DNA from 3 places in the Streptomyces sp. NPDC127038 genome. Region 1 is predicted to be linked to each of the others. Evidence: riboswitches for the same ligand, from Rfam matches in the RefSeq annotation. Region 1 holds a riboswitch; each other region holds the start of a gene.
The links. A riboswitch is a leader RNA that binds a small molecule or an ion and turns the genes downstream of it on or off. The one in region 1 is predicted to bind thiamine pyrophosphate.

Region 1 (13,997 bases):
CCTCCCGTGATTCCCCGCACGGGCGGTCCTCCTCGCTCTTCGGAGTGTCCCTTGGCCACGGTCGACACCGCACCCCCACCCTCCGTCGCTCCTCCCTTCCGGCGCCCGGGCACGCCCGCGGCGGCACGCGTCCCACCGGTCCAGCCGCGCACCTCGCCGGGGGAGCCGCCGCCCTCCCGCGGCCCGTCCGCTCCGCCCAGGGAGCCGGCGCCGCCCCGGTCCGCCACGGCGGAGGGACCCGCCCGGCGCACCGCGCCCGTGGAAGGGCTCTCCGGCCGCACCAGGCCGTCACCGGCCCCGAGTTCGCCCCCGGTGCCCCAAGGGACGCCACGGCTCGCCCGTACCCCCGCCCCGGTGCCCGCAGCCGCTCCCCTGGACTCGCACACCACCACGCTGATCGGCTCGGTCCAGCGCGCCATGCGCCTGCTGGAGGCCGTCGCCTCGCGCGAGCAGGGAGCCCCCGCCAAACAGCTCGCCCGCGAGGCGGGACTGGCCCTGCCGACCGCCTACCACCTGCTGCGCACCCTGGTCCACGAGGGCTATCTGCGCCGCGACAGCGGGCTGTTCTTCCTCGGGGAGGCGGCCGAGAGACTGAGCAGCAGCGGGGCCCGGCAGAAACGTCGCAGCACCGTACGGGACACCCTCGCTCAGTGGCGCGACATGATCGGCGCGCCCATGTACTACGCGGTCTACCGCGAGGGCGAGATCGAGGTCATGTGCGTCGTCGACAGCACGGCGAACCCGGCGGTCCCGGAGTGGGCCGACTTCCGTGAGACCGGGCACGCCCACGCGGTCGGCCAGTGTCTGCTCGCCCAGCTCGACGACAGCTCACGCCGTGACCACCTCGACCGCCACCCGGTGCGGGCGCTCACGCCGTACACGGTGCGTGACGAGGAGCGGCTGCTGCGGCGCCTGGAACGGACGGGCCGGATGGAACCGGTGGTCGAGCGGCAGGAGTACGCGCTGGGCACGGTCTGCGCCGCGATCCCGGTGACCGCGGGCGGTTCGGCGGCGGCCGTGGCCTTCTCCCTCCCGTCCCACCAGGGCGACCGCCTGATGTCGGCGGCCCGGAAGCTGCACGGCGAGGTCGGGCGGCTGCTAGGAACACTCGCCTTCTCTATCAGTATCTGAAAACTCACTCCTTGTAATCCGGCATGCACGTTGAGCAATATTTCCAGCAGTGTCGGGTGGGACGAATCCTGGCCGGTGGACGGCAAACGACGGGGTAGGCGATGCGCGAGTCGGTGCAGGCAGAGGTCATGATGAGCTTCCTCGTGTCCGAGGAGCTGTCCTTCCGCATTCCCGTCGAACTGCGATACGAGACCTGTGATCCGTACGCCGTGCGGTTGACCTTCCACTTGCCCGGAGACGCGCCCGTGACCTGGGTGTTCGGCCGGGAGCTGCTGATCGACGGAGTGGGCAGGCCGTGTGGCGACGGTGATGTGCACATCGCTCCGGCCGACCCGGAGGCGCTCGGCGAGGTACTGATCCGGCTTCAGGTCGGCGCCGATCACGCGCTGTTCCGGTCCGGGACCGCGCCGCTCGTCGCGTTCCTCGACCGCACGGACAGGCTCGTGCCGCTCGGACAGGAGCGCTCCCTCGAAGGCTTCGACACCTCGCTCGACACGGTCCTCGACCGCATCCTCACCGAGGAGCAGAGCGCGGGCTGACGCCGCGGCCGGCCCGGAGCGGAGTAACGCTTCCTCACGCGGTGCGCCGGAGCAGGATGGTTTCAGCGCTTCCCGGCGGCGGTCAGTGCTTGCGGCGTCGTCCCTTCCCGCTGCGTGCCGGGGTCCTGGCGGCCGCGGCCTGGGCGGGGACCGTCGCACCGCCGTCGCGGTCCGCGGCGACCACCAGGGCGGCCAGCGCGGTCGTCACCGGCACGGCCGCCACCAGCCCGATCGATCCGACCAGCGTGCGCACGATCTCCTCCGCGACCAGTTCGCTGTTGGCGACCGTGTCCACGCTGCTCTGCGCGATCGAGAAGAGCAGCAGCAGTGGCAGCGCGGCGCCCGCGTAGGCCAGGACGAGGGTGTTGACGACCGAGGCGATGTGGTCGCGGCCGATGCGGATGCCCGCGCGGTACAGCCCGCGCCAGCCCATCGTGGGGTTCGCCTCGTGCAGCTCCCAGACCGCGGACGTCTGCGTCACCGTCACGTCGTCCAGGACGCCGAGCGAACCGATGATGACACCGGCCAGCAGCAGACCGCTCATGTCGATGGACGGGAACAGACCGTGGATCAGGCCGGTGCTGTCGTCGGTGTTGCCGGTCAGCAGGGCCCAGTCGATGAAGAACGAGCCCAGGAGACCGATCAGCATCAGGGACAGCAGGGTGCCGACCACCGCCACGGAGGTCCGGGCCGACAGGCCGTGACACATGTAGAGCGCGATCAGCATGATCGCGCTGGATCCCACGACGGCCACGAGCAGCGGGTTCGAGCCCTGAAGGATCGCGGGCAGGATGAAGAAGTTCAGGATCATGAAGCTGATGGCCAGGGCGACCAGCGCCATGACTCCGCGCATCCGCCCGATCACCACGACGACCAGGGCGAAGATCACGGCGAGCAGTGTCAGGGGCAGCTTCCGGTTCGCGTCCGTGACCGAGTACTGGAGGTCCTTGGGGGCGGAGGGCTCGTAGGCGACGACGACCTTCTCGCTCTGGTGCAACTGCCGTGACTGGTCCGGCTGGACGATCTCGGTGAACGTGCGGCCCTTGTCCTTCCCGGTGTCGACCCGGACTGTGGCCTTCTTGCAGTCCCCCGCCGTCCCGCGCCGGGCGGCCGAGCCCCCGGTGCCTGAGGTGTCGCCCAGCGAGCCCGCCGAAGAGGCGTTCACGGACTTGCAGTCCACCTGGTCGATCTTCGTGACGGTCGCCTGCTGGGTCTGCCGGTCGAAGCCGACACCGGTGCGCTCGTGGGCCGGAGCGCCGCCGGGCCACAGCACCACGAGCCCCACGACGACCGCGGCCGCGAAGGGGATCAGCACCGCGGCGATGACCTTGCGCAGATGCCGGGAGACCGGTGCGGCGGGGCCGTGACTGTGGGAATGCCCGTGCCCGTGCCCGGCGTTCGCGGGCTCGTCGCGCCCGCGCCGCGGACCCGGACCGTGGTCGTGGCCGTCCTCGGAACCGTGGTGATCGTTCTCCGGCCCGTGTCCGTGTCCTCGGCCGTGCTCCGGACCGTGTTCGTGCCCCGGCCCGTGCCCGCTGCCGGGGCCCTGCCCGCGGCCGCCGTCGGAGCCGGGACGCCGCGGTGGCTCGGGCGGAGGGAACGGATGCTGCCGGGTCGTGGTCACCGCCCGATCATCGCAAGAACGTCAAGGGCCCTCTGTTCACCGCGCCAGACATGACGCTAGCGTGGAGGCACCTTTGCACACGCGGGAGCTCGGAGCACCGGGCTGAGAGGGCGCTGACCTCCGTCTTCGCGATGTTTCACATGAAACATCGGCGATCGGAAGCCGCTGCGTCGACCGCTGAACCTGTTACCGGGTAATGCCGGCGTAGGGAGTAGGTCTCATGACCGACAAGGATGTACGCACGCCTGCCTTCGGCCGGACGGACGGGGTCTCCCCGGCGTCTGCGAACGGCCAGGACGGACGGTCCATCGGCTGGCACAAGGCGTACGTCGGGGGCACGCGCCCCGATCTGCGGGTGCCGGTTCGCCAGGTGCACCTCACCAACGGGCAGTCCGTGACGCTGTACGACACCTCGGGGCCGTACACCGATCCGGCCGTCGACACCGATGTGCGCAGGGGGCTGGCCCCGTTGCGCGAGAACTGGATCATCGGCCGCGGAGACACCGAGGAGTACGCGGGCCGTCCCGTCCGTCCCGAGGACGACGGGATCAAGCACACGGCCCCACGCGGAGGACTGCGCAATCTCGACGCGGTCTTCCCCGGCCGGCCCCGTCAGCCCCGCCGTGGGCGTCCCGGGCAGCCGGTCACCCAGCTCGCCTACGCGCGACGCGGTGAGATCACCCCCGAGATGGAGTTCGTGGCGGTCCGCGAGAACGTCGCCCCCGAGGTCGTACGGGAGGAGATCGCCGCAGGCCGGGCGGTGCTGCCGGTGAACGTCAACCACCCGGAGATCGAGCCGATGATCATCGGCAAGCGGTTCCTGGTGAAGGTCAACGCCAACATCGGCAATTCCGCGGTCACTTCCTCCATCGAGGAGGAGGTCGAGAAGATGACCTGGGCGACCCGCTGGGGCGCGGACACGGTCATGGACCTGTCCACCGGCCGCAACATCCACACCACACGCGAGTGGGTGCTGCGCAACTCCCCCGTCCCCATCGGGACCGTGCCGCTCTATCAGGCACTGGAGAAGGTCGACGGCCGCGCCGAGGAACTGACCTGGGAGATCTACAAGGACACCGTCATCGAGCAGGCCGAGCAGGGCGTGGACTACATGACGGTCCACGCGGGCGTGCGCCTGGCGTACGTACCGCTCACCGCGAACCGCAAGACGGGCATCGTCTCGCGCGGTGGATCGATCATGGCCGCCTGGTGCCTCGCGCACCACGAGGAGTCGTTCCTGTACGAGAACTTCGAGGAGCTCTGCGAGATCCTCGCCGCGTACGACGTCACCTACTCGCTGGGCGACGGGCTGCGGCCGGGTTCCATCGCCGACGCCAACGACGCCGCGCAGTTCGCGGAGTTGAGGACGCTCGGGGAACTCAACAAGGTCGCGAAGCGTTTTCAGGTCCAGACGATGATCGAAGGCCCGGGCCATGTCCCGATGCACAAGATCAAGGAGAACATCGACCTTCAGCAGGAGATCTGTGATGAAGCTCCGTTCTATACCCTCGGCCCGCTGACGACGGACGTCGCGCCCGCGTACGACCACATCACGTCCGGCATCGGTGCCGCGATGATCGCCTGGTGGGGCACGGCCATGCTCTGCTACGTCACGCCCAAGGAGCACCTGGGCCTGCCCGATCGTGACGACGTCAAGACCGGCGTCATCACCTACAAGATCGCCGCCCATGCGGCCGATCTCGCCAAGGGCCACCCGGGTGCGCAGGAATGGGACGACGCCCTCTCCGACGCCCGCTTCGAGTTCCGGTGGGAGGACCAGTTCAATCTGGCCCTCGACCCGGACACGGCACGGGAGTTCCACGACCGGACGCTGCCGGCCGAGCCCGCCAAGACGGCCCACTTCTGCTCCATGTGCGGGCCGAAGTTCTGCTCGATGAAGATCAGCCAGGACATCAACGAGCGGTTCGGCGGCGGAGTGGCCGAGGGCGCCTCCGCAGAGGAGATCTCCGAGGGCATGCTGCAGAAGTCCCGGGAGTTCGCGGAGGCGGGCAACCGCGTGTACCTGCCACTGGCCGACTGAGTCGCTCCACAGGTGGCCGGGGGCGCGGCCCGGGAGGTCCACCCGGGCCGCCGCCCCACGGCACCGCCATGGCGCGGCCCGGCCCGCCCCGGCACGGTCACGGCGTTGCGTCCTGCGGGTACCAGCGCAGCTCGACGGTGTTCCCGTCCGGGTCCTGGACGTAGACCGAGGTGGCGCTGCCGCGTGCGCCGTAGCGCTGCACGGGTCCTTCGAGCACGGTGAAGGTCCCGGACGCGATGACCTGGTCCCAGTCCAGCGGCTCCACGGTGAGGCAGATGTGGTCGACGTTGGACCCCTCGGGGGCATGTGCCACCAGGTCGATGATGGTCTCCGCGGTGATCCTCACCGACGGGAACGGCGCCTGGCCGCGCCGCCATTCGGCGACGCGCACGGGCTCCAGGCCGAGGAGTCCGGTGTAGAAGGCCAGGGACCGCTCGACGTCCTGGACGTTGAGGACCAGGTGGTCGAAGGCCTTCACGCGCACGGTGGTCATGTCGTCTCCAGGTCGACGGCGTGGCGGGGCCACGCGCTGAACGGGGCGGGGTCGATCACGTCGGCACGGCCACGCCCCGATCCGTCCCCCGGGCCGTGCCGACGCCTTCTACGATCCGCCGCGGGACGGATGCCATCAAGACATGATCGCTGCACGACTGTTGAGCCAGATTTAACGACGGGGGATTCATGCTGGAACGACTGGAGACCGAGACGTTTCTGACGCTGGCCGAGGAACTGCACTTCGGCAGGACCGCCGAGCGTCTGCGGATCACGACCGGACGGGTCAGCCAGGTGATCAAGGCGATCGAGCGCAGGGTCGGCGGCCTGCTGTTCGAACGCACCAGCCGCTCCGTGCGGCTCACCCCGGTCGGCCGGCAGCTGGCGGACGAGCTGGCACCCCTGGCCGCCGGGATGGAAGCGGCGCTGCGCAGGGCGGCCGATGCCGCCCTGGGCGTCACCGGAGAACTGCGGGTCGCCTTCCTCGGCGAGTGGACGGCACCCGCACTCCTCAAGGCCGTCGCCCTGTTCGGTGAGCGGCACCCCGACTGTCGGGTCGACGTGCGGGAGGTCCAGTTGTCCAACTCCCGGGCGAGTCTGGTGGACGGCTCGATCGACGTGCTGCTCGCCTCGTTCCCGTTCGACGGCATGGCCCGCGGGCCCGCCCTGCTGCGTGAGAGAAGAGTCCTGGCCGTCGCGGCCGGTCATCCGCTGGCCGGAGAGGAGCGGCTGTCCCTAGAGGTGCTCGCGGACCATCCCGTGGTGCAGTACCCCGAGGTCACCTCCGCCGGATTCAAGCGCGACCGCACACCGGATCACACCCCCTCGGGCAGACCCGTTCCCAAGGGTCCGGCCGGCGGGTCCTTCTCCGAGATGCTGTCGCTGGTCGCGATGGGCCGGGGCGTCCTCCCGGTCGGTGAACACTCCCGCCAGTACTACCCACGGCCCGACGTCGCCTACGTCCCCCTCCACGACGCACAGCCGATCGAACGGGGACTCGTGTGGAGGGAGGGCAACACCAGCGAGCGGCTGCGTGCCTTCGTACGGGCCGCGACGGACGCGGCCGACCCGCCCCACCCGCACGCCTACCGTTCGGATCCTCCGGCGGCTTCTCCGGGGAGACTGGGCCCATGACACCGACATCGATGAGCAAGGGCGCCAACCTTCCCGTTGCCGCACGGCAGGTGCGGGTCGTACTCGGCTGGTCCGGGGGCCCCGGAGCGCCGGACGCCGACGCCTCGGCCCTGCTGCTCCGCGCGGACGGCCGGGTGCGCGACGACGGTGACTTCGTCTTCTACAACCAGCCCCGGCACGTCTCGGGGGCCGTGCGTCACTCGGGCAAGCGGCGCGAGGGCGGCGGGACGACGGACACCGTCGAGGTGGATCTGGGCGCCCTGGAGCCGGAGATCCAGCGGGTGGTCCTGGGCGCCTCCGCCGACGGGGGCACCTTCGGCGAGCTGTCGGGGCTGAGACTGAGGCTGTTCGACGCCGGGACCGGCGAGGAGCTGGCGTTCTTCGACATGGAGGCGACGACGGAGACGGCCTTCATCGGCGGTGAGCTGTACCTGCGGGGCGATCGGTGGAAGTTCCGCGCGGTCGGCCAGGGGTACGCCTCCGGGCTCGCGGGCCTGGCCACCGACTTCGGGATCAGCGTGGACGAGGAGCCGGGCGCCCCCGCGGGCACGGACCCGAGGAGCGCCGCCGCGGGAACGGTGTCACCGACGCCCCCGCCCCCGCCGGTTCCCCCGGCACCCCCGGTCCAGGCACCCCCGGTCCAGGCACCCGCTCCCGCCCCCGCCGCCGGGTCGGCTCCCCGGCTCGTGAAGGGGGAGGAGCGGTTGCCCGTGGACATGCGCAAGCGGCTCTCCCTGCGCAAGGAGCAGGTGGCGGTCAGCCTGCGCAAGCACGGGGCCGTGGGCGTCAGGGCCCGCGTCATCCTGGTCCTGGACGCCTCCGGATCGATGTCGTTCCTGTACTCCAAGGGGGTCGTGGCCGATGTCGTGGAGCGGATGGCCGCCGTGGCGGCCCAGCTGGACGACGACGGGGAGATGCAGGCGTGGACCTTCGCGTCGAACCCGGCCCGGCTGCCGGACCTCGCCCTCGGGGATCTGCCGGACTGGCTGGAGCTCCACGTCCGGGTCGGTGAGCTGACCCTGTTCCGGCGGAAGAAGCCGAGGAAGGGCCTGCTGCCGGGACAGGTGGACATGCGGGCGGTCGGTATCCAGAACGAGGAGCAGAAGGTGATCGCCGAGGTCCGCGCGTACGTCCGCGAGCATCCGGCCGCCGATCCGACGCTGGTGCTGTTCTTCTCCGACGGCGGTGTCTACCGCAACAAGGAGATCGAGAAGGAGCTGCTGGAGGCGGTGGAGGAGCCGGTCTTCTGGCAGTTCGTGGGACTGGGGCGCTCCAACTACGGCGTTCTGGAGCGGTTCGACACCCTGCCGGGCCGGCGCGTCGACAACGTGGGCTTCTTCGCCGTCGACGACATCAGCGACGTACCCGATCCGGAGCTCTACGACCGGCTGCTGTCCGAGTTCCCCTCGTGGATGAAGGAGGCGCGGCGGCTGGGCATCGTCTGAGGGGGCGCCCGGCAGCGGTGTGCGGGCCCGCGCGCCCGCGCGGGCCCTCTCCTGCCGCGGACCCGGCCGTCGGCCGGCCGGGTCACTCGGGCTGGTGCTCAGGTCCTCCGAAGTCCGGGCTGGTGAAGTCCGGGCTGGAGAAGCTCGGACGCGGGCCCGCCGCGGGCCCGCCCTCGGGGCTGCTGAACCCCGGCCGGCCGTACCCGAGGTGGGGTATGCGGCTGGGGGCCGGTGCGGGGCGGCCCAGTGCCGCCGAGCCCGGGTCCGCGAGGGCTTCCCTGAGGAACGGCAGGATGCCCCGCTCCAGCAGGGCGTCCCGCCAGGCTTCCTTGGCCCGGGTGACCTGTTGGGTCAGCTCGTCGCCCGCTCCGGCCCGCAGGGACGACGAGCCGTTGCGCAGCGCGGTGAGCAGCAGTCCGGCCGCGGCGACCAGGATGGCGGCCGCCGTGACCCCGCCGAAGACCCATCCGGTGGTCAGAAGGGTCTTGGCGATGGCCGGTTCGGGGTTGAGCATCCTCAGGACGTAGCCGACGAGCAGGAATATCACCGCGGCCGTCCCGGCGAGGACCGGGGCGAGCACCGCGACGACGGCGACCGCGCCGGCGCCGGCGGTCTCGGTGACCTCGCCGACGGTGGCGGCGAGACCCATCGCGGTCGTGTCCGGCTCCGCGGAGCCGGTCTCCTCGCTCAGGGCCTGGGCGGACCGCACCGGGCGGCGCAGTTCGCTGCGGATCTTCACATAGTGCGCGTACTCGTCCGCCGCGGCCGTCGTGATGAGGGCCGTGGCGTTGAGCGCCATGGTGCGCAGTTGTTCGAGGTTGAGCCGCTGGCCGACAGCGGCGAGTTCCGGGCGGTGTGGGGCGGAGCGCAGCGCCTCATCGAGGATCCGCTCGTATTCCTGGCGGTCCTCGCTCAGCAGGTGCTGCGGAACGCTGTTCATCTGCATCCCCCGATGCTCCGTAGGGCTGGTGGCTCGCACGCTGACGAGCCGTTGGGCAGAAACGGAGGGGAGCCTGCTACGGATAAGCCGATGGTAGAGCGGTGACGGCACGCCGTGACAGGGGGTTTCCAGAAATTGGCCCCTGTCCCGGAGTGCTCCGCCGCCGGACGCCTGTCCGGTGAACGCTCAGATTTCCAGCGGAAGTTGTTGGACCAGCAGCTTTCCGGCCATGGTCACGCCGCCGTCCATCGCGATGGCGAGTCCGTCGGCGTAGACGTGCGGTCCTTCGATGACGGGGCCCGCTCCGGACTCGCCGTCCTCCGGGAGCACCTCGCCCAGGAGATAGGGAATGGGGCTGTGGCCGTGGACGACGCGGGTGCCGCCGTAGGCGCCGAGCAGTTCGCGGACCGCGTCGGCGCCGTCGTCGCGGAAGGCGAAGCGGCGGGTGAACTTGCGGAACAGGTCCCAGCAGTCCTCGGCGTCGTTGCGCGTGAGGGTTTCGCGGACGGTGTCGTTGACCGCTTCGATGGAGTCGCCGTAGTCGAGGTAGGCGGTGGTGTCGGAGTGCACCAGAAGGTGCCCGTCGACCAGTTCCATGGCGTCGAGGCGGGCCATCCACTGGAGGTGGTGGTCCTGGAGGCGGTCCATGTCCGTCTTCTGGCCGCCGTTGAGCAGCCAGGCGGCCTGGAAGGTGGCGGTGCCGGCGCCGGAGCTCACGGGCGTGTCGCCGAAGCGCTTGGCGCCCAGGAGCAGCAGCTCGTGGTTGCCCATGAGCGCCTTGCAGTAGCCCCCGGCCGCGGCCGCCTCGGCGGAGAGCCGCATCACGAGGTCGATGACGCCGATGCCGTCCGGGCCGCGGTCGGTGAAGTCGCCGAGGAACCACAGCCGCGCGGTGCCGGCCGACCAGCTGCCGGCGGCGTCGACGAGGCCCTTGGCCCGGAGCGCGTCGAGGAGCTGGTCGAGGTAGCCGTGGACGTCCCCGACGACGTACAGCGGGCCGGGTCCGGCGCCCGTCGCGGGGGCGGGCGCGCCGGCCGGGTCGACGACGACCTGCTGGGTGTCACCCCGGTTGATGACCGGCAGATCGCGCTGCGTGGGCGTGTATCCCTCGGAGAACTCTCCGGGGAACTCCGGCGGAGCCTCGGCGGACGCGTACGGGGAGGCTTCTCCCGACGCGTACCCCGCGCTCTCGCCGACGGGTCCTGCGCCCTCGCCGTGAGGCGTGTTCTGCGCATACGGACCGGTCTCGTGGACGTAACCGGGCACTCGGAAGTCGCGCAACGTCGCCGTCCGCACCACCTCGGGTCCCTGACCGGCCCCCTGAGTCATCGACCCCTCCACCACCATCGCGCCGCATCTGCACCGGTTCGGACTGCCTGGTCGCAGCGGCCCGCGGTGTCGTCCGCCCATCATAGGAATGCGGATCGCGCCATGTGATGACCCAGGGGTGGTGAATCGGAACAGGAGCCCAGTTCACCGCGGTTTTTGCCCGAATTGGGCGGGGCTCGGCCCGCCCGATCCGGGTCGGGCGTCAGCCCTGCTCGGGTGATCGGGGCGGGCTGACCGTCGTCCGGGGCGGTCGGCGCTGCGAGGAGGTCCGCACGATCAGCTCCGTCGGTATCACCTGCTCGACCGGTTGGTCCGATTCGACCCCTTCGATCGCGTCGATCAGCAGCTGGACGACAGCCGTGCCGATTCTGCGCGGTTTGAGGGAGAGGGTCGTGACGGGCGGCTCGGTGCTGGCGTAGACGGTCGACTCGCTGCAGCAGACCAGCAGCAGGTCCTCGGGTACGCGCAGACCGTAGCGGCGGGCGGCGGCCAGCAGATCGGTGCCGTTCGGGTCGAAGAGACCGTAGACGGCGTCGGGACGGTCGGGCCGGGCGAGCAGCCGGTCGGCGGCGACGGCTCCGGCGCACGGATCGTGCGCCGGATAGGCCTCGTAGACCGGATCCTGGCCCACCCGCTCGCACCAGCGCAGGTACGCGGTGGTGGAGAGGTGGGTGTACGTGTCCGTGGTGGTGCCGGTGAGGAGGCCGATGCGCCGGGCGCCCGCGGCCGCCAGATGGTCGAGGATGCCGAGGACCGCGGCCTCGTGGTCGTTGTCCACCCAGGCGGTGACCGGGAGCGACCCCACGGGCCGGCCGTCGGAGACGACCGGCAGCCCCTGGCGGACCAGCTCGCTGACGACCGGGTCCTGGTCGGAGGGGTCGATGACCACGGTTCCGTCCAGGGCCACGTTCGACCACACGTCGTGGCGGGAGGTCGCCGGGAGGATGACCAGGGCGTATCCCCGGGCGAGCGCGGCCGAGGTGGCGGCTCTGGCCATCTCCGCGAAGTAGGCGAACTCCGTGAAGGTGAAAGGTTCATCCCCGTACGTGGTGACGGTCAGGCCGATCAGGCCCGACTTGCCGGTACGGAGGGTTCGGGCCGCGGCCGAGGGGCGATAGCCCAGTCGGTCGGCGACTTCGCGGACATGGCGTCGGGTGGCGTCCGGGAGCCGCCCCTTGCCGTTGAGGGCATCGGACACGGTCGTGATGGAGACCCCCGCCGCCGCGGCCACGTCTCTGATGCCCGCCCGGCCCGGCCGACCGCCTCGGCGGGAGGTTTCCGCCCGGCTCACCTGGTGCTTCCCTGCTGCTGTCATGGCGAGCCGATAGTAGGGCTCATACGGTGGGGTAGTGCGGACGCATATGCACGCGTTGACAGGCACGTTTCTGCATGATCGATAGCCGCTAACTTCCTTGGAAAAGAAGGCAGTTGGGTGATCTCATCCCAGTACGTGACTTGTCGACGCGTGCGGGCCTGCCAAGCGGGCCATGTCTCGAAGAGGTCTCAACTCACCTGTACGAGGGATGCGCGCCACGGCGCGAGCCACCGGCGCATGTGATACCCGTCGACGCGCCCCCTTTCGTACGACTTCGTACGAGGACGACGTCCACAGGCCATTCGCAGCGGCGCGGAATCCTCATAAGGTGAGAAGCATTGGTAGCCGGTGGTGGTCATGAGCCGCTGGTGGTCACGAGGAGGACTGCGGTGAGCGACACGAACCCCAAGCTGCGTGCCGAGCTGGCGGGTATCCCCACCTACAAGCCCGGCAAGCCGGCCGCCGCCGGCGGAGCCGTGGCGTACAAGCTCTCCTCCAACGAGAACCCGTACCCGCCGCTGCCCGGTGTGGTCGAGAGCCTGACCGCGGCGACCGGTTCCTTCAACCGTTACCCGGACATGGCGTGCACCGGGCTGATGAACGAGCTGGCGGACCGTTTCGGCGTCCCCGTCTCCCACCTGGCGACCGGCACCGGCTCGGTCGGTGTCGCGCAGCAGCTGCTCCAGGCCACGAGCGGCCCCGGCGACGAGGTCATCTACGCCTGGCGGTCCTTCGAGGCGTACCCGATCATCACCCAGATCAGCGGGGCGACCTCGGTGCAGGTGCCGCTGACCCCGGGCGAGGTGCACGACCTGGACGCGATGGCCGACGCCATCACCGAGCGGACCCGGCTGATTTTCCTCTGCAACCCGAACAACCCGACCGGCACCGTGGTCCGCCGGGCCGAGCTGGAGCGGTTCCTGGACCGGGTGCCGAGCGATGTGCTGGTCGTCCTGGACGAGGCGTACCGCGAGTTCATCCGTGACGTCGAGGTCCCGGACGGTGTGGAGATCTACCGTGACCGGCCCAATGTCTGTGTGCTGCGCACCTTCTCCAAGGCGTACGGGCTGGCAGGACTGCGGGTCGGTTTCGCGATCGCGCACGAGCCGGTGGCGGCCGCGCTGCGCAAGACGGCGGTGCCGTTCGGCGTGAGCCAGCTGGCCCAGGACGCCGCCGTGGCGAGCCTGCGCGCCGAGGACGAACTGATCGGCCGGGTCGGCTCCCTGGTCTCGGAGCGCACCCGGGTGGTCGACGCGCTGCGCGGTCAGGGCTGGACGGTGCCCGAGACGCAGGCCAACTTCGTGTGGCTGCGGCTGGGGGAGCGCACCCTCGACTTCGCCGCGCACTGCGAGCAGGCCGGTGTCGTCGTGCGTCCCTTCGCCGGTGAGGGCGTCCGCGTCACCATCGGGGAGACCGAGGCGAACGACATCTTCCTGAAGGCGACCGAGAGCTTCCACAAGGGGCTGTAGCCGTCCGGCGGACCAACTGCCCACCGGAGCGCGCTTGTCCGGCGCCCCCCAGGTGGTGGCGTCCGTCCGTGAGCCGGTGACCGAGGGGCCCGTACGCGATCGACGCGTACGGGCCCCTCGGCGTGCGTGGGGTCGCGCGTGAGCGGCGAGGGGGCGGGTCCGGGAGGCTGGTGTCCGCCCGGGGCCGCCCGGCCCCGCGGGCCGGGTCCCTTCGGCCCCGTTTAGGGACCCCCCACCCCTCTTGCCTCGAACGGGCATGCGTCATACTTGCTTGTGAATGTGAACGCGTTCACAAGCGTGTCCTGTTGCTCCCGTGATGTCTGTTGTTGAGCGGGCACACTGCCGCTGTGACCACGGCGACGTAAGGAGACTGACGACGTGGAATTGGCTTTGGCGCCGGAAACCATGGCGCGATGGCAGTTCGGCATTATCACCGTCTACCACTTCTTCTTCGTCCCCTTGACGATCTCGCTCGCCGCGCTCGTCGCCGGCCTGCAGACCGCCTGGGTTCGTACGGAGAATCAGAAGTACCTCAGGG
Region 2 (4,875 bases), on a different contig from region 1:
CTTCCGTCGTCGTGGGCCAGAGCCCGGTAGTAGCCGAAGCCCGGAGCACCGAGGGAGCGCTGGACGAGGACGGCGAGCGGCAGCACCAGCAGGAGCGCGATGCTCGCCAGCACGCCCGCGAGGAGCGCCCACTGTCCGGCTCCGCGCGGCCGGCGCGCGGTGGTGTCGGGGGCGACCAGCCGCAGGGCGGTCTCCCGCCGGCGCACGGTCGCCGCGTGCACGGCGAGGATCGCGCCGACCGCCACGAACTGCACGATGGTCAGCACCGCGGCCGTGGTGAGGTCGAAGATCTCGGAGGTCTGCCGGTAGATCTCGACCTCCAGGGTCGAGAAGGTGGGGCCGCCGAGGATCTGCACCACGCCGAAGGAGGTGAAGGTGAAGAGGAAGACCATGAGGGCGGCGGCGGCCACGGCGGGTCCGAGCGCGGGCAGCGTCACCCTGCGCCAGGCGGCGAACCGTGAGGCGCCGAGCATGCGCGCGGCGTCCTCCTGGCGCGGGTCGAGCTGTGACCAGAGCCCGCCGACGGTCCGTACGACGACCGCGTAGTTGAAGAAGACGTGCGCCAGCAGGATCGCCCACACCGTGGTGTCCAGCCGTACGCCCCACAGCTCGTCGAGCAGCCCGCCGCGGCCGACCAGCGCGAGGAACGCGGTGCCGACGACCACGGTCGGCAGCACGAACGGCACCGTGACCACGGCCCGCAGCACCTGTTTGCCCCGGAAGTCGAAGCGCGCGAAGACGTACGCGCCGGGGAGCGCGACCAGCAGCGTGAGGGCCGTCGATGCGAGCGCCTGCCAGGTGGTGAACCACAGCACGTGCAGGATGTCGGGCCGGGTGGCGACGTCCCAGATCCGGCCGAGCCGCCAGCCGCCGTCGCCGTGGAGACCGCGCGAGACGATCGCGGCGACGGGGTAGGCGAAGAACACGGCGAAGAACGCGACGGGCAGCGCCATCAGGGCGAACCGTGCGGCGTTCCCGCGGCGGGCCGCGCGGCCGGCCGGGGCGGCACCGGGCCGCCCGTCGGCTCCGCCGGGGCTGCCGGTGCTGCCGGGGCCGCCGTCGCCGCCGGGGCTGCCGGGGCCGCCCGTCGCCGTCGGAGCGCCGGCCTCCGCCGCAGCCCTCGCGTCCGCGTCCGCTACTTCAGTACGAGCGAGGTCCACGACTTGACCCACTGGTCGCGGTCGGCGGCGATCTTCGCGGGCGCCAGGATCTCGGGATCCTTGGCCTGCGGACCGTACTGCGTGAACTCGGCGGGCACCCGCGCGCCCTCACGGACCGGGTAGACGAACATGTTGAGCGGCATGTCCTCCTGGAACTCCTTGGTGAGCAGGAAGTCCAGGAACGCCTTGCCGCCCTTGGCGTTGGCCGCGTGGCTGAGCAGGCCCGCGTACTCCACCTGCCGGAAACAGGTGCCGTCCGCGACGCCGGTGGGGGCCGTGGTGGGCTTGGGGTCGCCGTAGATGACCTCGGCGGGCGGCGAGGAGGCGTACGAGACCACGAGCGGGCGGTCCGCCTTGGCCTTCTTGCCGCCGGCGGAGCCCGAGAACTCGTCGTTGTACGCCTGCTCCCAGCCGTCCACGACCTTCACGCCGTTGGCCTTGAGCTTCTTCCAGTAGTCCTGCCAGCCCGCGTCGCCGTAGTGGGCGGCGGACCCGAGCAGGAAGCCGAGGCCGGGCGAGGACGTGGCGGCGTTCTCCGTGACCAGGAGGTTCTTGTACGCGGGCTTGACCAGGTCGTCGAAGGACTTCGGCGGCGCGATCCTGTGCCGGGCGAACCAGGCCTTGTCGTAGTTGACGCAGATGTCGCCGGTGTCGATGGGGGTGACCCGGTGCTCGGCCTGGTCGGTCCGGTACTCCGGCTTGATCCGGTCCGCGCCCTTGGCCGCGTACGGCTGGAAGAGCCCGTTGTCGAGCGCTCGGGAGAGCAGGGTGTTGTCGACGCCGAAGAAGACGTCGCCCTGGGGGTTGTCCTTGGTCAGGATGGCCTTGTTCACGGCCTGGCCCGCGTCGCCGTCCTTGAGGACGCGGACCTTGTAGCCGGACTGCTTCTCGAAGTCCGCGAGCACGTTCTTCGACACGGCCCACGAGTCGTGGCTGACGAGCGTGACCGTCTTCGAGTCGCCCGAGCCGGCGGCGCCGGACGAACCGCACGCGGACAGCGCGGGCAGCGCGACGAGGCCGAGGCCCGCGGCCATGACGGCGAACCTTCTGCCGCCGCCGATGGTGGTGGTGATGCTCACTGAATTCCTCCTGGGTGACCAGGAAGAGACGCGGCCCTGCCCGGGACCTCTGACGGTTCCCGGGCAGGGCGCAACAGCTTGAGTAATGACCGAACTTCCTACCCAGAATGACCTGGGCAAGGTTCAGAGGGTCTGCGGTCTGTCCCGCACTCTCAGCGCTGTGGCGCTCCCCTGTCGGAATATGAAGATGTCGGACGGTGCCGCCGCCGGACGTCGGACCGTCCGGCCGCGGCGCTGCCGGACCCCGCGATGGGCGGGGGACCGACTCGGTTCAGCCTACCGCTCGGTCGCGGCGAGCTGACCACACGCTCCGTCGATCTCCTGGCCCCGGGTGTCCCGGACGGTCACCGTGACGCCGTGGGCCGCGATGGCCTCGACGAAGGCCTTCTCGTCCTCGGGCCGCGAGGCGGTCCACTTCGAGCCCGGGGTCGGGTTCAGCGGGATGAGGTTGACGTGTACGGGCTTGCCCTTGAGCATCCGGCCGAGCCGGTCACCACGCCACGCCTGGTCGTTGATGTCGCGGATCAGGGCGTACTCGATGGACAGCCGACGCCCGGACCGGTCCGCGTACCCCCAGCCGGCGTCCAGCACCTCACGCACCTGCCAGCGCGTGTTCACGGGGACGAGGGTGTCGCGCAGCTCGTCGTCCGGGGCGTGCAGGGAGATCGCGAGCCGGCACTTGAAGCCCTCGTCCGCGAACCGGTTGATCGCGGGGACGAGGCCGACCGTCGAGACGGTGATACCGCGCTGCGACAGCCCGAGCCCGTCCGGCTCGGGGTCGGTGAGGGCGCGGATCGCGCCGACCACGCGCTTGTAGTTGGCGAGCGGCTCGCCCATCCCCATGAAGACGATGTTGCTCAGCCGCGCCGGGCCCCCGGGGATCTCGCCGTCACGCAGCGCCCGCATGCCGTCCACGATCTGGTGCACGATCTCGCCGGTCGACAGGTTGCGGTCGAGGCCCGCCTGTCCCGTGGCGCAGAACGGGCAGTTCATCCCGCAGCCCGCCTGCGAGCTGATGCACATCGTGACCCGGTCCGGGTAGCGCATCAGCACGGACTCGACGAGCGTGCCGTCGAAGAGCCGCCAGAGGGTCTTGCGGGTGGTGTCCTGGTCGGTCGACAGGTGCCGCACGACGGTCATCAGCTCGGGAAGCAGCGCCTCCTGGAGCTTGCCGCGCGAGGCGGCGGGGATGTCCGTCCACTGGGCGGGGTCGTGCGCGTACCGGGCGAAGTAGTGCTGCGAGAGCTGCTTGGCACGAAACGGCTTCTCACCGATCGCGGCAACCGCCTCTTTGCGCTCGGCGGGCGTGAGATCGGCAAGGTGCCGCGGCGGCTTCTTGGCTCCGCGCGGCGCGACAAAAGTGAGTTCTCCGGGTGCAGGCATAACACGTCCAGTGTGGCAGATCATCTGCGGGGCCCCAGGCCAGAGCGGGGTGGGAGCGGTCACCGCCGGGCAGTCCCTGTCAGCTTCTGCCGACCTCGCACGGCCCAGGGACGGCCCAGGAATGATCTTGGACGGAGCCTCTGACCGGCCACGAACAGGAGAAGGAGAGGAGTCGCGGGCGGTCGCCGGGCGTCAACACCCACGACCACCCCCGCCTCCACTGAGGATCAACGATTGATCGGAATCTCGTAGACGATCTCGCAGTGAGCGACGGGCACCACGATGTCCGCCGTCTCGACGGGCCGTCCGTCGTCGCTGTAGTACGTCCGCCGGATGTGCGTGACCAGCGCCGCCTTCTGGATGCCGAGCAACGACGCCTCATCGGCGGTCGCCGTCCGCGGTTCCGGCTGCTCCACGGCGTGGCTGATGGTGACCCCGATCGCGGCCATGCGCTTCACGACACCGGCTCCGGCATGCGGGCCTCCCTCGGGGAGGACGACGAGCGTGCCCGCGGTGAGGTCGTACGGCTCCCAGCTCGTCGAGAGCTGCACCGGCTTGCCGTCCGCCAGGAACTCGTACGTGGTCCGGACGCACAGCTCGCCCTCCGCGATCCCGAGCCGCGCGGCGATGTCTGCGGGCGCCGGCACCTTGGCGTCGGTCCGACTCTCCCAGTCCCCCGCCCTGCCAATGTCCCTCATGTCGGCTCGGAACGGTGACCCGTCGCGCCGCCGACCGGACCACCCGCACCCGCTGCCGGGGCTCGGCGACGTACGTACCCGATCCGGCGCGCCCCTCCAACAACCCCTGGGAGATCAGCAGCTCCTGCGCCCGGCGCACCACGTTCTCGCCCACGCCGCACTCCTGGCCGATCTGGGTGCGAGAGGGCAGACGGTCACCCGGCTCCCATACGTGCTCCGCGATCCGGCGCCGGAGTTCGTCGGCGATGCGGAGATAGGGCGGCTGCTCAGGCATATGGAAAATCTAGTCCACTAGCCCTAATCTAGTTAACTAGCTTCACTGAAAGTGATCGCTGGTGACGGAGGCTGTCCTGTGCCCGCTTCGGAAGTTAGCGCGGCGGCCATCGCCGCCCGGCTGTCCGCCCTCGGGCTTCCCACGCGAGTGGAGGAACACCGTCGTCACTCGTCGGTCGAAGCGGAGGTGCCGGACGGGCTCTCCGCCGCGTCATGGCGGGAGGTCCTGGACGTGGTGGCCGAGGCCGATCGGTTCGGGCTCCTCGCCACCAGCTTGAACGG
Region 3 (4,875 bases), on a different contig from region 1:
TCCAGCGCGGCCACGAAGTCCTCGGCCGTCTCGGCCGCGACGAAGGCGCCCTCGTGCCCGAACTCCTCGACCAGTGCCTTGGTGCGCGCGGGGGTGCGGTTGTGGACGGCGACGGTGTAGCCGTTCCGGGCGAAGTTGCGGGCCAGATTGCGGCCCATCACCGCGAGCCCTGTGACGCCGATCTGCGCGGTCGCCTTCATGGTGTGCTCCTTGGATCCGGATCTGCCTGTCCGCGTACCTGACGGGAGAGCAGACGACTGTCGCTGTGCCGATCAGTACGCACGGGAGGGGCCGGGGTGTTCACCGTCCGCGCCAGGAGCTGCGCGGGACCGCGGTACGGGTGTCGGGTGCCGGGTCGGGCGGGGCGCCGGGCCGCCGGCTTGGTGTCGGGGGAGGGACGGCCGGGGCGCGGCCCGCGAGCCGCATCCCGCGGGCCGCGGCGGGTCAGCCGTTGTCGCGGCGCAGCCGCCAACCGTGGTCCACCGGGCCGATTCCGGCGCCGAGCGCGAAGCCCGCCTCGATCGCGGCGGTCACGTACGCCTTGGCCCGCCGCACGGCCTCCGGCACCGCGAGGCCCTCGGCCAGCCCCACCGAGATGGCCGACGCGAGCGTGCACCCGGTGCCGTGCGTGTGCCGGTTGTCGAGGCGCGGCGCCCGCAGCCAGTGCTCGGCAGTGCCGTCGGTGAGCAGGTCGACGGCCTCGCCCGGCAGATGACCCCCCTTCACCAGCACCCAGCGGGGGCCGAAGGAGAGCAGCGCGCCGGCGGCCCTGCGCAGGCCGGCCTCGTCGCCCACCTTCACCCCGGTGAGCTGGGCGACCTCGTCGAGATTCGGGGTGGCCACCGTCGCCCGCGGCAACAGCCGGGTCCGTACGGCCTCCAGCGCGTCGTCGGCCAGCAGCTTGTCCCCGTGCTTGGAGACGCTCACCGGGTCCACGACGACCGGGGCGCCCACGTCGGACAGCAACTCGGCGACAGCGGTGACGAGTCCGGGCGACGAGAGCATCCCCGTCTTCACCGCCTGGACCCCGATGTCGTCGACGACACTGCGGTACTGGGCCCGTACCGCGTCCTCGGACAGCTCCCAAGCCCCCTGCACACCCACGGAGTTCTGTGCCGTCACGGCGGTCAGCACGCTCATCCCGTGGGCGCCGAGCGCGAGCATGGTCTTCAGGTCGGCCTGGATTCCTGCGCCTCCGCCGGAGTCGGATCCGGCGATCGTCAGGACGCGGGGCGGTGCGGTCATACGGGGAGTTCCTCTCGGGTTCGGCCACGGGCGCGAGGGCCCCGGCCGGCGGAGCGGCGGGCGGGCGGTCCCTCAGACGCGACGGCGCAGCCGCAGCGGGGCGTAGAGGGCGAGGGCGACGAGGAACGCCACGTAGTAGGAGAGATCGGCGCCGTGCAGCGCGTCGGCCACCGGACCGACGTACAGGCTCGTGTCCATGAACGGCACGGCCGCGCCGAACGCCCCCGCGAAGGCCACGAGCGAGATCCGCCCCGAACGCGGACGGGCCGTCTCGGCGGCGATGTCGAGCGGGGCTCCGCCGCGCTCCCGCCCGCGGGCGATCCAGTCGACGACGACGATCGCGACGAACCCGGGGATCCAGTAGCCCACGAACAGCAGCACGTTCTGGAAGCGGGCCGTGGTGTCGGCGGCGTGCATCCACAGCACCAGCGGGAAGCCGAGCGCGGCGGCCAGCGCGGCGGCCACCGGGCGCGGGATCCGGACTCCCAGCGTCTGGAGGGCGAGGGAACCGCTGTAGTCGTTCATCGCGTTGCTGCACACCGCGGCCAGCGCCACGGCCAGCAGCCCGAACGCGCCCGCGGCACCGCCGCCCAGCAGGGTGTCCACGCCCGCCGCCGTCTGGTCGGTCAGCACCGACGCACCCCACAGACCGAGGACCTGCACGGCGACGAACGACGTGACCAGTCCGAGCAGGGTGCACCAGAACATCTTCGGGCGGGACGTGTCACGGGGCAGATAGCGGCTGAAGTCCGACGCGTACGGGGCCCAGGACAGCGACAGGCTCAGCGCGATGGTGCTGGTGAGCACGAACGCGCCCGCGCGGTCGGCGCCGGACGCGGAGCCCGTCGTCGCGGGGTGGACCCCGCCGAGCATCCGCCAGGCGATCACCGCGAAGGCCACGGCGAGCACGAACGTCATGACGATCTGGAGGCGGTGGATGGCCTCGTAGCCGAGCACGCCCAGAGCGCCCTGGGCCACCATCATGACCAGGACACCGGCCCAGAACGGCCAGCCGCACAGCCGGGCCAGCGCGTCCCCGCCGAACAGGCCGATCAACGCGTCCCAGGCGACCGAGGACAGCCACTGGAGCAGCCCGGGCAGTGCCACCGACCTGCCGAACGCGAGCCGTGCGAGCGGGAGTTGGCCGGTGCCCGTGAGCCCGCCCCAGGTGCTGAGGGCGGCGGTGGGCAGTGCGCCGAGCACGGTCCCGAGGACGACCGCCGCGAGGGCGGTGGTGAAGTCCAGGCCGAGCGTGACGCCGATGGTGCCGGTGAACACGCCCGTCATCGTCAGGTTCGGGGCGAACCACACGGTGAACAGGCGCCCGGCCCCGCCGTAACGGTTGCTCTCGGGGACCGGCTCGATGCCGTGCCCCTCCACCCGCAGGTCGCCGGGTGCGGCGGGCATCCGCCCGTCGAAGACGGCGGGCCGGCCGTCGGCGGGCAGCCCGCCGGAAACATGCGCCAATGGCATGGAAGACATCCCTCCGCCAGTACGAACTGGTTCAGGTTCGACGGGTGTGATCTCAGCCCTCGCAGGGCACCCCGTGTCCGGTACGACGGACACCCTAACCGTTCCCGGCGACGGAGCGGGAGCGGGTCCTCACTCGCCCGGACCGGCGCGCGCCCGCGCGTGCTCCGGTTCATTCGAACGGTGCGGGCGGACTGGTTCGCAGCGCGGCGCGTGCCGCCCCTCGGTACTGTCGGAAGTGATCGCCGCTCGCGCTCCGCTCCCGGGTTCCCGGACACCGGTGGCCGGGCGGAAGGAGGCAGGGTGCCGTGACCGTGATCTCCCTGAAGTCCGCGCAGGTGCGGGAAGGGCTCGCCCTCCCGTACGCCGAAGCCGGGTACCCCAGTGGTACACCGGTCGTCTTCGTGCACGGTCTGGGCGACTCCTGGTGGTCCTTCGAGCCCCTGCTGCGGCGCCTGCCGGCGTCCCTGCACGGCTACGCGCCCACCCAGCGCGGGCACGGCGACGCCGACCGTCCCGCGGAGGGCTACGCTCCCGACGACTTCGCCGCCGACCTGGTGGCCTTCCTGGACGCCGTCGAGATCCCCCGGGCCGTGCTGGTCGGGGCGTCCAGCGGCGGTGTTCCGGCCCGGGTCGTGGCCGGCAGCCATCCCGACCGCATCGCGGGCCTGGTGCTGCTCGGTGTCCCCGGCACCCTCGCGGACAAGCCTGCCGTCACCGCACTGGTGAGCGCGATGGAAGCCCTGTCCGATCCGGTGCCGCGCGCGTTCGTGGAGGACTTCCTGGCCGACACGGTGGCCCGCCCGATCGCCCGGGGTTTCGTCGAGACCATGGTCGAGGAGAATCTGAAGCTTCCGGCGCACGTCTGGAAGGACACCGCGCGCGGGCTCCTCGACACCGATCTCCGCGCGACCCTCGGCGGCATCCTGGTGCCCACGCTCGTCGTCTGGGGAGAACAGGACGAGTTCCTGCCGCGCGAGGACCAGCAGACGATCCTGGACGCCGTCCACGGCGCCGACTTCCTCGCCTACCCGGAGACCGGGCACTCCGTCCACTGGGAACAGCCCGAACGGGTGGTCGCCGACCTCGCCGCGTTCGTCACGCGGATCGAGCACCCGGGCACGCGGTAGGCGCCCCGCCCCTGCCGGTTGACGCGATCTGTACCCCGGCCGTCCGCCGATGCCCACCGGCGTATCTCCGCATGGCATGCTCATGCTCCCCACAGGAAGGGACCACGTGCCATGAGACCGAGCCGACGCTCCCTGCTCGCCGCCACCGCCGTACTGGGAACCGTCTTCGCCGTGCCCGCGCCCGCGCGCGCCGCCGACGTCCCCACCCCGGGCGCCTATTACGTCCAGAGCGCCGTCACGGGACTGAACGCCGCCGACAGTTCGGGGGCGGTCGTCCAGCACAATCCGAGGGGCAACGAGGACCACCAGCAGTGGACCCTCCGCCAGAGTGGATCCTCCTACGTGCTCGAAAGCGCCGACACCGCGGGCAGTTGTCTGGGCCGCTCGGGAGACCAGGCCCGGACCGTCGCCTGTACGAGCGCCGACGCCGCCTGGGAGGTGGCGCCGGCCGGCGCCGACCAGTACACGCTCAAAGTCCCGGGAACGAACAGCTACTTGACGGTCACAGACAAGACCGCCGGTGCCAACTACCCGGCCCAGCTGGCCGTCGGCTCCTCGGGCGGCCTCGCCTCCTGGTACCTCACCCCGGTCACGCCCCAGACCCGGCCGATGCCGGCCCAGGACCAGCGGACCCTGGACCAGGTCACGTTCCTCACCGCCCACAACGCCTACGCGAACGGCGTGGACGGCGGATTCGCCCCGCCCTTCGTCAACTTCTTCCCGAACCAGAACCGCGGCATCAACCAGCAACTCGCCGACGGTGTACGAGGGTTCATGCTCGACCTGCACCAGACGCCCGACGGCGCGATCCTCTGTCACGACAGCTGCACACTCGTCAGCAAGCCGGTCGCGCTCTGGGTCGACCTCCAGCGCATGGTCGACTTCCTCAAGCAGCACCCCGACCAGTTCGTCACCGTGTTCCTGGAGGACTACGTCGACCCCGGGGTGCTGCGCTCCGAACTCGCCCGGGTGAACGGCCTGTCCGACGTCCTGTACCGCCCGGATCAGACGGGCGTGCGCGAGCACGGCT

Region 2: it holds a riboswitch for thiamine pyrophosphate, as region 1 does, so the genes downstream of both, ACFWI4_RS12380 (thiamine ABC transporter substrate binding subunit) here and thiC (phosphomethylpyrimidine synthase ThiC) in region 1, are expected to answer to the same signal.
Region 3: it holds a riboswitch for thiamine pyrophosphate, as region 1 does, so the genes downstream of both, ACFWI4_RS05950 (purine-cytosine permease family protein) here and thiC (phosphomethylpyrimidine synthase ThiC) in region 1, are expected to answer to the same signal.

What each region holds. Positions count from the first base shown of each region.
Region 1 covers NZ_JBHXDQ010000033.1:61,166-75,162, forward strand. Annotated here, with positions in the region: gene ACFWI4_RS22755 (IclR family transcriptional regulator) at 355-1,131, shown strand; gene ACFWI4_RS22760 (SsgA family sporulation/cell division regulator) at 1,233-1,670, shown strand; gene ACFWI4_RS22765 (YibE/F family protein) at 1,753-3,294, opposite strand; TPP riboswitch at 3,366-3,522, shown strand; gene thiC (phosphomethylpyrimidine synthase ThiC) at 3,515-5,335, shown strand; gene ACFWI4_RS22775 (VOC family protein) at 5,433-5,828, opposite strand; gene ACFWI4_RS22780 (LysR family transcriptional regulator) at 6,017-6,961, shown strand; gene ACFWI4_RS22785 (VWA domain-containing protein) at 6,958-8,406, shown strand; gene ACFWI4_RS22790 (hypothetical protein) at 8,489-9,352, opposite strand; gene ACFWI4_RS22795 (metallophosphoesterase) at 9,533-10,690, opposite strand; gene ACFWI4_RS22800 (LacI family DNA-binding transcriptional regulator) at 10,878-11,990, opposite strand; gene hisC (histidinol-phosphate transaminase) at 12,380-13,459, shown strand; gene ACFWI4_RS22810 (cytochrome ubiquinol oxidase subunit I) at 13,838-13,997, shown strand, end outside.
Region 2 covers NZ_JBHXDQ010000012.1:112,993-117,867, reverse strand. Annotated here, with positions in the region: gene ACFWI4_RS12385 (ABC transporter permease) at 1-953, opposite strand, end outside; gene ACFWI4_RS12380 (thiamine ABC transporter substrate binding subunit) at 1,136-2,194, opposite strand; TPP riboswitch at 2,317-2,422, opposite strand; gene rlmN (23S rRNA (adenine(2503)-C(2))-methyltransferase RlmN) at 2,516-3,622, opposite strand; partial or broken gene ACFWI4_RS12370 (GntR family transcriptional regulator) at 3,850-4,594, opposite strand; gene ACFWI4_RS12365 (hypothetical protein) at 4,673-4,875, shown strand, end outside.
Region 3 covers NZ_JBHXDQ010000005.1:160,758-165,632, forward strand. Annotated here, with positions in the region: gene gndA (NADP-dependent phosphogluconate dehydrogenase) at 1-200, opposite strand, end outside; gene thiD (bifunctional hydroxymethylpyrimidine kinase/phosphomethylpyrimidine kinase) at 445-1,245, opposite strand; gene ACFWI4_RS05950 (purine-cytosine permease family protein) at 1,318-2,718, opposite strand; TPP riboswitch at 2,710-2,802, opposite strand; gene ACFWI4_RS05955 (alpha/beta fold hydrolase) at 3,024-3,845, shown strand; gene ACFWI4_RS05960 (phospholipase) at 3,957-4,875, shown strand, end outside.